2 linked regions of the Rhodovastum atsumiense genome follow. The protein of the gene in region 1 interacts with the protein of each later gene in a pairwise test. Links are inferred from orthologs where the notes say so. Each region holds a gene or a part of one and is shown on either strand. Other genes may lie near its edges.

The links. The genes of interacting proteins can lie anywhere in the genome.
Region 2: the proteins of NBY65_RS14935 (region 1) and NBY65_RS03225 interact in binary tests that used the Escherichia coli proteins (3 or more experiments, as listed by UniProt). The link is inferred for Rhodovastum atsumiense from one-to-one orthologs.

What each region holds. Positions count from the first base shown.
Region 1 is NZ_OW485601.1:3,274,787-3,282,751, reverse strand. Bases 5,088-7,965 are described here. They hold NBY65_RS14935 (P-II family nitrogen regulator), read left to right. Parts: upstream 5,088-6,296; coding sequence 6,297-6,635; downstream 6,636-7,965. Other genes in these bases: glnA (type I glutamate--ammonia ligase), read left to right, coding at 6,828-7,965; NBY65_RS14940 (aminotransferase), read right to left, coding at 5,088-5,932. In the rest of the region: NBY65_RS14970 (ABC transporter ATP-binding protein), read right to left, coding at 1-618; NBY65_RS14965 (ABC transporter ATP-binding protein), read right to left, coding at 602-1,333; NBY65_RS14960 (branched-chain amino acid ABC transporter permease), read right to left, coding at 1,317-2,306; NBY65_RS14955 (branched-chain amino acid ABC transporter permease), read right to left, coding at 2,306-3,181; NBY65_RS14950 (ABC transporter substrate-binding protein), read right to left, coding at 3,188-4,438; more of NBY65_RS14940, read right to left, coding at 4,724-5,087. UniProt on the Escherichia coli protein: P-II indirectly controls the transcription of the glutamine synthetase gene (glnA). P-II prevents NR-II-catalyzed conversion of NR-I to NR-I-phosphate, the transcriptional activator of GlnA. When P-II is uridylylated to P-II-UMP, these events are reversed.
Region 2 is NZ_OW485601.1:757,252-763,396, reverse strand. The notes cover bases 1,873-4,871. They hold NBY65_RS03225 (two-component system sensor histidine kinase NtrB), read left to right. Parts: upstream 1,873-2,800; coding sequence 2,801-3,943; downstream 3,944-4,871. Other genes in these bases: ntrC (nitrogen regulation protein NR(I)), read left to right, coding at 4,181-4,871; dusB (tRNA dihydrouridine synthase DusB), read left to right, coding at 1,873-2,804. In the rest of the region: NBY65_RS03240 (VOC family protein), read left to right, coding at 1-269; NBY65_RS03235 (bifunctional 2-C-methyl-D-erythritol 4-phosphate cytidylyltransferase/2-C-methyl-D-erythritol 2,4-cyclodiphosphate synthase), read right to left, coding at 281-1,420; more of dusB, read left to right, coding at 1,746-1,872; more of ntrC, read left to right, coding at 4,872-5,638; NBY65_RS03215 (sensor histidine kinase NtrY-like), read left to right, coding at 5,668-6,145.

The sequences.
Region 1 (7,965 bases):
CAGCACATAGGCGCGATCGGCAATCTCCAGCGCCTCGGCGAGGCGTTGTTCCACGAGCAGGACGGTCATGCCGAGCGCGCGGATGCGCCCGACCGCGGCCAGGATGTCGTCGACCAGCCTGGGCATGATGCCCTGGCTCGGCTCGTCCAGCATCAGCAGCCGCGGCTGCGTCATCAGCGCGCGGCCGATCGCCAGCATCTGCTGCTCGCCCCCCGACAGCGTCTCCGCCCGCTGGCGCAGCCGCTCCTGCAGCCGGGGAAACAAGGAGAACACCAGTTCAAGCGGCCGGAACCGATCGGGATCGCCCCGTTTCGCATAGGCGCCGAGCCGCAGATTGTCCTCCACCGACAGGCGGGGGAACAGCCGCCGCCCCTCCGGCACCAGGCCGATGCCAAGTCGCGCCACCTCGTGCGCGCGCAACTTCCGCAGGTCCTGCCCCTCGAAGGCGATCTCGCCGCTGGTCGCGACCTGCCCGGCGATCGCCTTCAGCAGCGTCGACTTGCCGGCGCCGTTGGCGCCGACCACCGCCACCACCTCGCCCTTCGCCACGTCCAGCTCGACGCCCTGCAGCGCCTTCAGCCCCCGGTAGCTCGCCGAGACGTCACGCAGCCGGAGCATATTTCTCTCCCAGATAGGCGCGGATGACCTCGGGGTTGCGCACGATCTCGGCGGGCGAGCCGATGGTCAGCACCCGCCCGAGATTGAGCACCACCGCGCGGGAGACCAGCGGCAGCACCACCTCCATCACGTGTTCCACCATGATGATGGTGACGCCGCGCGCCTGCACGTCGCGCACCAGCTGCACCCCGGCCTGCGCCTCGGTCGGCGTCAGCCCGGTCAGCATCTCGTCCAGCAGCAGCAGGCGCGGCCCGGTAGCGAGCGCGCGCGCCACTTCCAGCCGCCGTTTCTCCGGCGGCGAGAGCGACCAGGCGGGCCGGTCGATGCGCCCGGTCAGGCCGCAGAAATCGATCGTCTCCTCGGCCAGCGCCATCGCCGCGCGGGTGCGGCGGGCGCGGGCGAAGGCGCCGACCATGACGTTTTCCAGCACCGTCATCGAATCGAAGCTGCGCACCACCTGGAAGGTGCGGGCGATGCCCCGCGCCGCGCAGGCCACCGGGCCGAGCCCGGAGACGCGCACGCCCTCCAGCCGGATCTCGCCACGATCGGGCGTGACCTCGCCGCTGATCGAATTGAACAGCGAAGTCTTGCCCGCGCCGTTCGGCCCGATCAGGCCGAGAATCTCGCCTTGCCCGACATCGAAGCTGATATCGACATTGGCGGCGACGCCGCCGAAGGACTTGCTGAGTTCGCGGACCTCAAGCAGCGCGGGCATCGTCGCCTCCCCCTCGCCTGCCGAGCAGGCTGACCAGGCCCTGCGGCCGCGCCAGCGCCACCAGCACGATCAGCGCGCCGTACAGCATCAGGTCGACGCCCCGGCCGGAGCCGCCGAGATAGGATCGCGACAGCTCGCTCAGCGGGATCAGCAGCGCCGCCCCCAGCAGCGGCCCCCACAGCGTGCCCACCCCACCGAGCACCGCCGGCAGCGGGATCAGGATCGAAAGCGTGCCGGCCATGACGCTGTCCGGATCGATATAGCCGACGTACTGGGCATAGATCGCCCCGCCCATGCCGGTGAAGAACCCGCTGATCGCCGCCGCCGCCATCTTGGAGGGGAAGATGCGCACCCCGAGCGAGCGCGCCGCGGTCACGTCGTCCTTCACCGCGCGCCAGGAAAACCCCCAGCGCGAGCCCTCGATCACCCAGGCGGCGATCCAGGTCAGCGCCAGGAAGCCAAGCGCCACGTAATGGTACGGCAGCTTCGCGGTGCGGAACTGCAAAGCGAGCCAGGATTCGCCCTGGAACGGCACGTAGACCCCGGTTGCCCCGCCGACGAAGTCCCAGTTCAGGAACAGCAGCCAGCCGATCTCGCCCACCACCACGGTGGCGATGGCGTAATAATGGCCGGAGAGCCGGAAGCAGGGCCAGCCGACCAGCAGCGCGCCCAGCCCGCCGACCGCCCCGCCCACGACCATGCCGAACACCGGCGGCACGCCGAGTCGCACGAACAGCAGCGTCGAGGCATAGGCGCCGAGGCCGAAATACAGCGCATGCCCCAGGCTGATCTGGCCGCAATACCCGCCCAGGATGTTCCAGGCCTGCGCCAGCCCGGCGAACAGCAGGGTGATGATGATCAGGTTCCGCGTGTACACGTCGCCGATCGGCAGCGGCAGCACCGCCAGGGCCGCCAGCACGATGACGCCGCCGAGCAGCTCGGCGCGGCGGCGCCGCAGGATGGCATTGTCCATCAGATCCGCCCCAACAGGCCGCGCGGGCGGACCGTCAGTACCACAAGGTAGATCGCGAACATGCCCACCTGCTTGAGCGACGGCTCCAGCAGCAGCGCGGTCAGCGCCTCCACCTGCCCGATCAGCAGCCCCGCCACCAGCGCACCGGCGAGGCTGCCGAAGCCGCCGAGCGCCACCGTCACATAGGCGATCAGCGCGAAATTGGCGCCGACATTGGGCGAGACGTAATAGAACGTCGCCAGCATCACCCCGGCGATGCCCACCGCCGCCGCCCCCAGCCCCCAGCCGAGGGCGAAGATGCGGTCACGGTCGATGCCGATCAGCGCCACCGCCTCGCGGTCTTCCCGCGTCGCTTCCAGCGCGCGGCCGAACTCGGTGCGGTTGATCAGCAGCAGCGCGCCGAAGGCGGCGAGGCACACGAGGCTCGCCGCCACCTGCGGCAAGGGCAGGAACACCTCGCCCACCGCCAGCGTGCGGCCCGCCACCACCCCGGAAGTGATGGAATGGAACTCGCCGCCGAAGGCGAACTGGGCCAGGCCGCGCAGGAAGATCGCCAGCCCGAAGGTGACGAAGATCTGCACCATGCCGCGATTGAACTGCACCGACAGGGCGCGGGCGATCAGCCCCCGGTACAGCGTCATCCCCACCCCGAACAGCAGCAGCGCCACGACGGGCAGCAGCAGCAGCGGATCGACGCCCGACAACTCCCACAACACGAAGGCCGCGTACATGGCCAGCATCAGCAGCTCGCCATGCGCGAAGTTCACCACGTCCATCAGGCCGAAGATCAGGCTCAGCCCGGCGGCGACCAGGGCATAGATCAGCCCCATCAGCAGGCCGCCGATCGCGGCCTGCAGCAGAATGTTGGGATCCACCGTGCCCTAGCCGCCCACGTTCCACTGCGCCTCGACCGAGGCGATGTCGAACGGATAGACGGTGCGGTAGACGCCGCTGGTGATCTGCTGGATCACCGGGGTTGCCTCCACGTTCTGGCCGGATTCGTCGAACCGCACCCCCTTCCAGGGCACGATGAGCTGCACGCCCGGCACCGCCGTCTCGGTCAGCGCCTTGCGGATCGCCGCCGGATTGGCCGCGCCGGCACGGTTGATGGCGTCCGCGAGCACCTGCAGCGACGTCACCTGCCGCGCGGTGTTGTCGTTGAGGTCCTTGCCGCTGCGGGCACGATAAGCTGCGTTCACTGCGGGAATCGCCGGCCGGGCCTTGACGGCGTCGCCCGCGTAGGAAGACCGGCTGAACACGCCTTCCGCCAGCGCGCCCGAGGCCTTGATGAAATCGGGCTCCTGGAAGCCGGCAGCCTGGGCCATGATGGCACGCGGGTGGTAGCCGATCTCGTTCATCGCCCGCAACATCAGGATGGCATCGTTGGTGTAGCTGGTCGGCATCACCACGTCCGCGCCCGCCGCCTTCAGCCGCTGCGCCTCGGTCGACAGCGAGGGCGAATTGGCGCGGTACTTGACCTCGGCGGCCACCCGGATGCCGGCTTCCTGCGCCAGCTTGCGCTGCACGTTGCTGGAATCGACGCCGAAGATCGAATCCTCGTAGATCAATGCGACCGATTTCACCGGCCGGCCGGTCTTCTTGCCGATATCACGGAAGAAGTCGAACATCGCCTCGGTGAACATCTCGTCGTGGGGCGAGGTGCGGAAATACCATTTCAGGCCGCGCCGGTGCAGGCTCGGCGAGGAATTGTCCATCGAGATGTAGGGCACTTCATAGCGCTCGGCGACCTGGCTGATGGTCGCCGCGGTGGCCGAGGTGTAGCTGCCGATCAGCACCGGCACCTTTTCCTGGGTGATCAGGCGCTCGGCCTCGGCGCGTGCCTTCTGCGGGTCGTTCTGGTGGTCGGCCATGACCACGCGGATCTTCGCCCCGCCCAGCGCCGGCAGCCCGCCGCCATTGCCCATCAGCATCGGAATCGGCGGGTGCGTCCCGTTGATCAGCTCGGCGGTGGCCTCCAGCGCGGCCTTGGCGTCATTGCCGATCGGGGCGGCATTGCCGCTCATCGGGTAGATTGCGCCAATCACGACCTCCTCGGCCGCAGCGGCGCGTCGCGACGCAGCACCGGCCAGCGCGAGGGCACCAGCCGACATCAGCAGTTTCCTGCGTTCCATGGTCTTTCTCCCCAACGGCGATCCCAGCCCCGCGGAAAGCAATGCACGTGCCACGTTGACTGGCAAGGGAGCCTGTAGGGCGGATCAGCGAAGCGCCATGCGCCATTGCAACCATCTGCAAGGTCGCCGGCTTGCGTTGGCGGACTACGTCCGCCCTACATCACATGACGAAAGGGGAAAGACCGGGATGGGGCGAGCGATGGGACTCGAACCCACGGCATCCAAGACCACAACCTGGCGCTCTACCAACTGAGCTACGCCCGCCATACCCGGTGGAGGCGGGGTCTACGCCGAACGTGCCCGCTCCGTCAACGTGCCATTCGTCATGGCCGTGCTGCCGGCGAAATGCCGGGACAGGCGGTCCAGCGCGGCCTGCAGCACCTCCGGGCGCTTGCAGAAGGCGAAGCGGGCGTAGTGGCCGGGGGCGTTGCCTTCGTAGAAGGCGCTGACCGGGATGGCGGTGACGCCGGCCTGTTCGGTGATGTGCCGGCAGAACGCCACGTCGTCGCCATTATAGCCGAGCGGGGTGAAATCCACGGTCACGAAGTAGCTGCCCCGCACCGGCAGCACCCCGAAGCCGATCCGCGCCAGCCCCTCGGCCAGCAGGTCGCGCTTGGCGGCAAGCCCGGCGGCGAGGTCGTGGAAATAGGCGTCCTCCTTGCCCAGGCCGAGCGCGACCGCCCGCTGCAGGTTGGGGGGCGTGGTGAAGGTCAGGTTCTGGTGGGCCTTGGCCGCCACCCCCGCGAGCGCCCGGCAGGCGGTGATGTAGCCCACCTTCCAGCCGGTCAGGGAGAAGGTCTTGCCGGCGCTGCCCACCCGCAGGCAGCGCTCGCGCATGCCCGGCAGGCTCATCAGCGGGATGTGGCGCCAGCCATCATAGGTCAGGTGCTCGTAGACCTCGTCGCAGACGGCATAGGCGTCGTGGCGCTGCAGCAGCTCGGCGATGAAGGCCAGTTCGGCGGCGGTGAACACCTTCCCGGTCGGGTTCATCGGGGTGTTCAGCAGGATCGCCTTGGTCTTCGGGCCGAAGGCGGCGGCCAGTTCGGCGCGCGGTAGATCCCAGGATGGGGGCTGCAGCCGCACCAGCCGCGGGACGGCGCCGAGCAGCCGTACCACCGGCAGGTAGGTGTCGTACAGCGGCTCGATCAGCACCACCTCGTCACCCGGGTCGAGCAGGGCCATCAGGCAGGCGGTGATCGCCTCGGTGGCGCCGGAGGTCACCACCACCTCACTGGCCGGATCGACCGGGATGCCCCAGAATCGGGCGTTGGCGGCGGCGACTGCCTCGCGCAGCTCCGGCAGGCCGGTCATCGGCGGGTACTGGTTGCGCCCGTCCAGCAGCGCTTCGGCGGCGGCACGGACCACGTCCTCCGGCCCGTCGGTGTCGGGGAAGCCCTGGCCGAGATTGATCGCCTGGTGCTGCACGGCGAGCGCCGACATGACGGTGAAAATTGTCGTTCCGGTAGCGGAAAGCAGGGCGTTCGGCGACTTCACCGCATTTTTCCTCGCCGGCCGGCGGAACGGGACGCGTCCGGCCGGAAGGAGCGGCGCCCGGGAATGGGACGGGAAGAGTATGCGCAGCCTTGCCCCCGGCTTCAACGCCTGCGCCGCAATGCGCGCCCGCCTGCCCCGAAATCAGGCAGCCACGCCCAAGAGGCGGGCGGTGCGCCTGCCCAAGACGGTGGCAAAGCCGGCGCCACGGCACCGTTGCCGGGTGGCACGCTTCGTGCAAACCTGCGCGACCGCTCTCCTCTGGTCAGGACGGGCGGCAGCGAAGGCTCTTGACTCGGCGCCGCCGCCGCAGCCACGGGGTGGTCGATCCAGTAGGAGGGGGCCCGGTCCGCCGGGCCAGTTGTGCATGAAGAAGATCGAGGCGGTCATCAAGCCGTTCAAGCTGGACGAGGTGAAGGAGGCGCTGCACGAGGTCGGCCTGCAAGGCATCACGGTCGTCGAGGCCAAGGGTTTCGGCCGGCAGAAGGGCCACACCGAGTTGTATCGGGGGGCGGAATACGTGGTGGATTTCCTGCCCAAGGTGAAGGTCGAGGTGGTCTGCGAGGACGACGTCGTGGAACGCGCGGTGGAGGCGATCACCAACGCCGCCCGCACCGGTCGCATCGGCGACGGCAAGATCTTCGTCAGCTCCATCGAGGAAGTGGTGCGCATCCGCACCGGCGAGCGCGGCGAGGACGCCATCTGACATGGATCGCCGCCGCAGGACGATGGCCGCGTGCCACTCTCCCCGGCGAACGATCCGGCCACCGACGGCACTACGGAAACTGAGAAACCGGCTTTCGGCCCCTTCGCGAAGCACGTAAAGGGGCCGCTGACGGGGGCCGCGTGGGGCGGCCTCCCTGCGCCGTCCAACGGCGCGTGGACGAGGGACTGAGGAATGGTGAAGAACACTGGCGAAGACGGCGTCGCCAAGGTACTGGAGCTGATCAAGGAGCACTCGGTCGAATACGTCGACCTGCGCTTCACCGATCCCCGCGGCAAGTGGCAGCACACCGCCCAGCACGTCTCGACGATGGACGAGGATGCCTTCCGCGACGGCATCATGTTCGACGGCTCCTCGATCGCCGGCTGGAAGGCGATCAACGAATCCGACATGATCCTGATGCCGGACGCCGCGAGCGCGGTGCTGGACCCGTTCGCCGCCAAGCCGTCGCTGATCATCTTCTGCGACATCATCGAACCCTCGACCGGCCAGCCCTATAACCGCGACCCGCGCAGCACCGCCAAGAAGGCCGAGCAGTACGTTGCCTCCTCGGGCATCGGCGACGCCGTCTTCTTCGGCCCGGAAGCCGAATTCTTCGTCTTCGACAGCGTCAAGTTCGGCACCGGCCCGAACTACGGCATCTACCAGCTCGACAGCCAGGAAGGCCCGCAGGCCAGCCTGAAGGACTACCCCGAAGGCAACATGGGCCATCGCCCGGTCGTCAAGGGCGGCTACTTCCCGGTTCCGCCGGTCGATTCGGAAAGCGACCTGCGCGCCGAGATGCTCTCGACCATGGGCGAGATGGGCCTGACCATCGAGAAGCACCACCACGAGGTCGCGCAGTCCCAGCACGAGCTGGGCATGAAGTTCGGCCCGATGGTGCAGATGGCCGACCAGCTCCAGATCTACAAGTACGTCATCCACAACGTCGCGCACAGCTACGGCAAGACCGCGACCTTCATGCCGAAGCCGATCTATGGCGACAACGGCTCGGGCATGCACTGCCACCAGTCGATCTGGAAGGCCGGCAAGCCCCTGTTCGCGGGCAACGGCTACGCCGACCTGTCGGAGACGGCGCTGTACTACATCGGCGGCATCATCAAGCACGCCAAGGCCATCAACGCCTTCACCAACCCGAGCACCAACAGCTACAAGCGCCTGATCCCGGGCTTCGAGGCGCCGGTGCTGCTGGCCTACTCGGCCCGTAACCGCTCGGCCTCCTGCCGCATCCCGTATGCGACCAACCCGAAGGCCAAGCGCGTCGAAGTGCGCTTCCCCGACGCCGCCGCCAATCCGTACCTCGCCTTCGCGG
Region 2 (6,145 bases), 2.5 Mb from region 1 along the record:
CCTGGGATGATCCGGGGGGCGCCTTCTGGATCACCAGCTCAGGCGATCCCGCCGAGCGGATCGCCGGGGCGCGCGGCTTCCACATCGCCTTCACCGCCCGCACGCGCCGCATGGTGGACGGGTTCCACGCCGCCGCCCTGGCGGCGGGCGGGCGCGACAACGGCGCGCCCGGGCTGCGCGCACAGTATCATCCACAGTATTATGCCGCCTTCGTGATCGACCCGGATGGCTGGCGCCTGGAAGCGGTGTGCCATCGCCCGGAGCCGTGACCCGGCGCCGGTCAGCCCGGCACCAGCACCGTCACCGCCGCCTGCGCCGCGATCCCTTCCATCCGCCCGGTGAAACCGAGCTTCTCGGTGGTGGTCGCCTTCACCGAGATCCGGCCGGGATCGACCTCCAGCAGTTCGGCAAGGCGGGCGATCATGCGCGGGGCGTGCGGTGTGATCTTCGGCCGCTCGCAGATCAGCGTCACGTCGGCATTGGCCAGCACCCCGCCGCGCGCGGCGATGCGCCCGGCGGCATGGCGCAGGAACCGCGCCGAATCCGCGTCCTTCCAGGTCGCCTCGCTCGGCGGGAAATGGCGGCCGATATCGCCCTCGGCCAGCGCGCCATAGATCGCGTCGCACAAGGCGTGGATGCCGACATCGGCATCGGAATGACCGGCGAGCCCACGGTCATGCGGCACCTCGATGCCGCAGAGGATGAGCTTGCGCGCCTCCGCCATGGCATGGACGTCGTAGCCCGTGCCCACGCGCGGGATCATCGTCCCCAGCAGCACCCGCTCCAGCCGCACCAGATCCTCCTTGTAGGTCAGCTTGATGTTCTGCTCGTCGCCGGGCACCAGGGCAACCGCGTGGCCTGCCTCTTCCAGGATGGCGGCATCGTCGGTGGCGCCTTCGGGGGCGGCGCGGTGCAGTTCCAGCAACAGCGGGAAGCGGAAGGCCTGCGGCGTCTGCGCGCGGAACAACCCGGCACGCGGCACCGTTCCGGTGATCCGGCCGGCCTCGCCACGCTTGAGCGTGTCGGCGACCGGCACCGCCGGAATGGCACCGGGGACCTCCCGCAGCGCCGCGAGCAGCGCCGCCACGGTGCCGGCCGGGATGAAGGGGCGGGCGGCATCGTGCACCAGCACCACCTCCGGCGCGTGCGGCGCCAGCGCCTCGAGCCCGGCGCGCACGCTCTGCTGGCGGGAAGCGCCACCGGGCACCGGCGGCAGATGCGGGATGTCGCCGAGTGCCGCGACAATCGGGGCGGCGTCTCCGACAGGCTGGATCAGGTCCACCTCCGGCGCGAGCCGCGCGGCGGCATGGCGCATCACCGGCTGGCCGGCGAGCGGGAGGAACTGCTTGGGCGTCTCGGCGCCGAGTCGGCTGCCAGTGCCGGCGGCGACGAGGAGAAGGGCGGTGCGGGGACGGCTCATGGCGCACCCATAACGTGATCGCCGGCGGCGTCAACGGAGCATGACAAGGAATAAGGGTAAGGCAAGGGCTTCGCCCTTGACCCAGCAGGGGTCAGGGGACCCCTGCACCCCAATTCGTGCTGCGCGGCAAAGAATGGGATCCAAGGGCCTCTGGCCCTTGGTGGAGGTCCAGGAGGCAAAGCCTCCTGGTGGGGTGCGGGGCAACGCCCCGCCACTCTTGCATGCAAATGCATGCCAAGGCTGCATCTCCGGTGGAGGTCAAAGCGGCCGGCACGCGACCTCCCGCATTGCGTCGGCGCAGGGCGCAGTCTAACTTGCCTAAATCATGGGCAGCCCCTTGCAACACATGCCGCGTCTGCGGCCGATTGAACTTGGCAATGGCGTGCGCCTGGACATGCCGGTCATTCTCGCACCGATGTCCGGCGTGACGGATTTGCCGTTTCGCCGGCTCGCCCGTGCCCTTGGCGCGGGCCTGGTGGTTTCCGAGATGATCGCTTCCTGGGCGATGGTGCGCGAGAATCGGGCGACCTTGCGCATGGCCGAACTGGACGGAAAGCCGTCCTCCATCCAGCTTGCCGGCTGTGATCCGGTGGCGATGGCCGAGGCCGCGCGGATCGCGGTCGGCCGCGGCGCGGACATCGTCGACATCAATTTCGGGTGCCCGGTGAAGAAGGTGGCGGTCGGACAGATGGCCGGCAGCGCGCTGATGCGCGACGAGCTTGCCGCCGCCCGCATCCTGGAGGCGACGGTGCGCGCGGTCGACGCCCCGGTCACGCTGAAGATGCGCATGGGCTGGGACCACGCCAGCCTGAACGCGCCGCGCCTGGCCCGCATTGCCCGGGAGAGCGGCATCCGCATGGTCACCGTGCACGGCCGCACCCGCCAGATGTTCTATACCGGCACCGCCGACTGGGACTTCATCGCCGAGGTGAAGGCGGCGGTGGACATCCCCGTCATTGCCAATGGCGACATCGTCACCGAGGACGACGCCGCCGAGGCGCTGCGGCGCTCGGGGGCGGACGGGGTGATGATCGGCCGCGGCTGCTACGGCCGCCCCTGGTTCCCCGCCCAGGTCGCCCATTTCCTGCAGACCGGCCAGCGGCGGCCCGAGCCGTCGCTGGCCGAGCAGAAGCGCATCATGCTCGAGCATTACCACGCCATCCTGGCGCATTTCGGCACCGAGGCCGGGGTGCGGCTCGCCCGCAAGCACCTATCTTGGTATTCGCGCGGCCTGCCGGGCTCGGCGGAGTTCCGGTCCACCGTCAACCGCCTGCCCGACGCCGCCGCGGTCGAGGCGCTGATCGGGCGCTTCTACGATCCGCTGATCGCCCGTGGCGTCACTCGCGTGGCCTTGCGCGAGGCCATGCTCGCGGAGGCGGCATGAGGTTCGGCCGTCGCGCGGCCCTGGCCGTGGTAGAGCGGGGCGAGCACCGGCGTCCACCCGAGGCGGCGGCGCTGATGTCGGCGCTGCCGCTGCCGGTGGTGGTGCTGGACCGGGAAAACCGTTTCACCTACGTCAACCACGCCGCCGAGCAGTTCCTGGGGGTGTCCGCCTCGCAACTGGCGCAGATGGCGCTGGTGGACCTGCTGCCGCAGGACAACCCGGTGTTCCTGCTGATCGACCAGGTACGCCAGGGCGATGTCATCGTCGCCGACTACGACATGAGCTTCGAGAGCCCGCGGCTGAAGAAATCCGGCATCGCCGTGCAGGGCACGCCGTTGCCGGATGATCCGGGGGCGGTGCTGCTGGTGATGCAGGACGTCTCGGCCGCGCGCACGCTCGACCGGCAACTGACCTTCCGCAGTGCCGCCCGCAGCGTCACCGGCATGGCGGCGATCCTCGCGCACGAGGTGAAGAACCCGCTGTCCGGCATCCGCGGCGCGGCGCAATTGCTCGAGAGCAGCGTCGGGCCGGCCGACCAGGAACTGACCATCCTGATCCGTGACGAGGCCGACCGGATCCGTGCCCTGGTCGACCGCATGGAGATGTTCAACGAGAAGCCGATCGAGCGCGGCGCGGTCAACATTCACCGCGTGCTGGAGCATGTCCGGCGGCTCGCGCAGAGCGGCTTCGCCGCCGGCATCCGCTTCCACGAGGTCTACGATCCCAGCCTGCCGCCGGTGCACGGCAACCGCGACCAGTTGGTGCAGGTTCTGCTCAACCTGGTGAAGAACGCCGCCGAGGCGATCGTCGGCGGCAACGTCGCCAATGGCGAGATCACCCTGGTCACGGCCTTCCAGCATGGCGTGCGGCTCGCCATCCCCGGCACCGACCGGCGGATGCACCTGCCCATGGTGGTGATCGTGCGCGACAACGGGCCGGGCATCTCCGAGGACATCCGGCCGCATCTGTTTGATCCCTTCGTCACCTCCAAGCCTGCCGGCAGCGGCCTCGGCCTCGCTTTGGTCGCGAAGATCGTCAATGACCACGGCGGGCTGGTGGAGGTGGAAAGCCGGCCGGGACGCACCGAGGTGCGCATGCACCTGCCGATGCTCATCGACGAGACACCCCCGCTGGTGTGACTGCCTCCCTCTTTCGTGACGCCCTCGTCTTTGACACGCCTTTGTTCACACCCTTGCCTGTGACGCCCGCGAATTGACCGGACCTGACCTGATGTTGCCACTGATGCCTGCCACGCGCCGGGGGGTTGCCCCGGTTTTCCCGCCGCGGGCCGCACGCTGCCGCGTGACGGCTTCGTCCGGGGGTTGCCGGGGGCGGGACGCATGCGCATGTCGCCGGCCCGCGCGGGTGGGCCGGCCATGACCCCGCCCACCGTCCTGATCGCCGATGACGACCGCTCCATCCGGACCGTGCTGACCCAGGCGCTCGGGCGTTCCGGCTACCAGGTGCGCAGCACCTCCAACGCCGCGACGCTGTGGCGCTGGGTGGAGGATGGCGAGGGCGACCTGGTGATCACCGATGTCGTCATGCCCGACGAGAACGGGCTCGACCTGATCCCGCGCATCAAGCGCGTGCGCCCCGACCTGCGCGTGGTGGTGATGAGCGCGCAGTCGACGCTGATAACCGCGGTGAAGGCGGCACAGCGCGGCGCCTTCGAATACCTGCCCAAGCCCTTCGACCTGAAGGAGCTGCTGGCCGTGGTCGGGCGCGCCCTGGCCGCCCCGGCGCCCGAGCCGGTCGCCGCCGAGACGCCGCGCGAGGCGGAGGAGCGGCTGCCGCTGATCGGCCGCAGCCCGGCGATGCAGGAGATCTACCGGACCATCGCCCGCCTCACTACCGCCGACCTGACGGTGATGATCAACGGCGAGAGCGGCACCGGCAAGGAACTGGTCGCGCGCGCCCTGCACGATTACGGCCGCCGCCGCGGCGGTCCCTTCATCGCCATCAACATGGCGGCGATCCCGCGCGAGCTGATCGAAAGCGAGCTGTTCGGCCACGAGCGCGGCGCCTTCACCGGGGCGATGAACCGCAATGTCGGCCGCTTCGAGCAGGCCAATGGCGGCACGCTGTTCCTCGACGAGATCGGCGACATGCCGCCCGAGGCGCAGACGCGGCTGCTGCGGGTGCTGCAGGAAGGAGAGTTCACCACGGTCGGCGGCCGCCAGCCGGTGCGCGCCAATGTGCGCATCATCGCCGCCACCCATCGCGACCTGCGCGCGGCGATCCGGGCCGGCGCCTTCCGCGAGGACCTGTTCTATCGCCTCAACGTCGTGCCGATCCGCCTGCCGCCGCTGCGCGAGCGCACCGAGGACGTGCCCGACCTCGCCCGCCATTTCCTCGAGCGCGCGCGGGCCGATGGCCTGCCCACGAAGTCGCTCGACGCCGGTGCGATGGAGGCGCTCAGGGCGTGGCGCTGGCCGGGCAACGTGCGCGAGCTCGAGAACCTGATGCGCCGGCTGGCCGCGCTCTGCCCCGACGAGGTGATCACCGCCGAGACCGTGCGCGCGGAACTGGCCGAGGCCGAGCCGATGGCGCTGCCCGGCGCGCCCGCCGCCGTGGCGGAGGGGCCCGAGCCGCTGTCGGCCGCGGTGGAGCGCCATATCCGGGCCTTCCTGGCCGCCCATCGCGACGGCATGGCCCCCTCCGACATCTATGACCGCGTGCTGGCCGAGGTGGAGCGGCCGCTGATCCAGTTGACGCTGGCGGCGACCAGGGGCAACCAGATCAAGGCGGCTGCCATGCTGGGCCTGAACCGCAACACGCTGCGCAAGAAGATCCGTGATCTCGACATCCCCGTCGTCCGGGGCATTGCCTGATCGCGGCCAGGAGGGAAGGACCGCCGGAGGTGAACGTCGCGCCGTCCCGTGACGCGCTTGCCGCCCGCGAGCGGCTGCCGGCCGACCCGCCGCCGCGCTCGCGGCTGCGGCGGGTCGTCGACATCCTGCTCGGCAAGATCGTCACGCTGGTGCTCGCCGCCTTCGCGCTGGCGCTGGGCATCGCCACCTTCGTGGCGATCGCGCAGGGCGTGCCCGGGCCGAACCTCGTGTTCGCCATGGTGCTGGCGAACCTGGTCGTGGTGCTGCTGCTCGGCGCGGTGCTGCTCGGGCGGCTCACCCGCGTCTGGGTGGAGCGCCGGCGCGGCTCGGCGGGTTCGCGGCTGCATATCCGGCTGGTGCTGCTGTTCTCCGGCGTCGCGGTGGCGCCGGCCATCGTGGTGGCGGTGTTCGCCACCGCCTTCTTCCATCTCGGCGTCCAGGCCTGGTTCAACGAGCCGGTGCGCACCGCGCTGCAGGAAAGCCTGCAGGCCAGCCGGGGGTACCTGG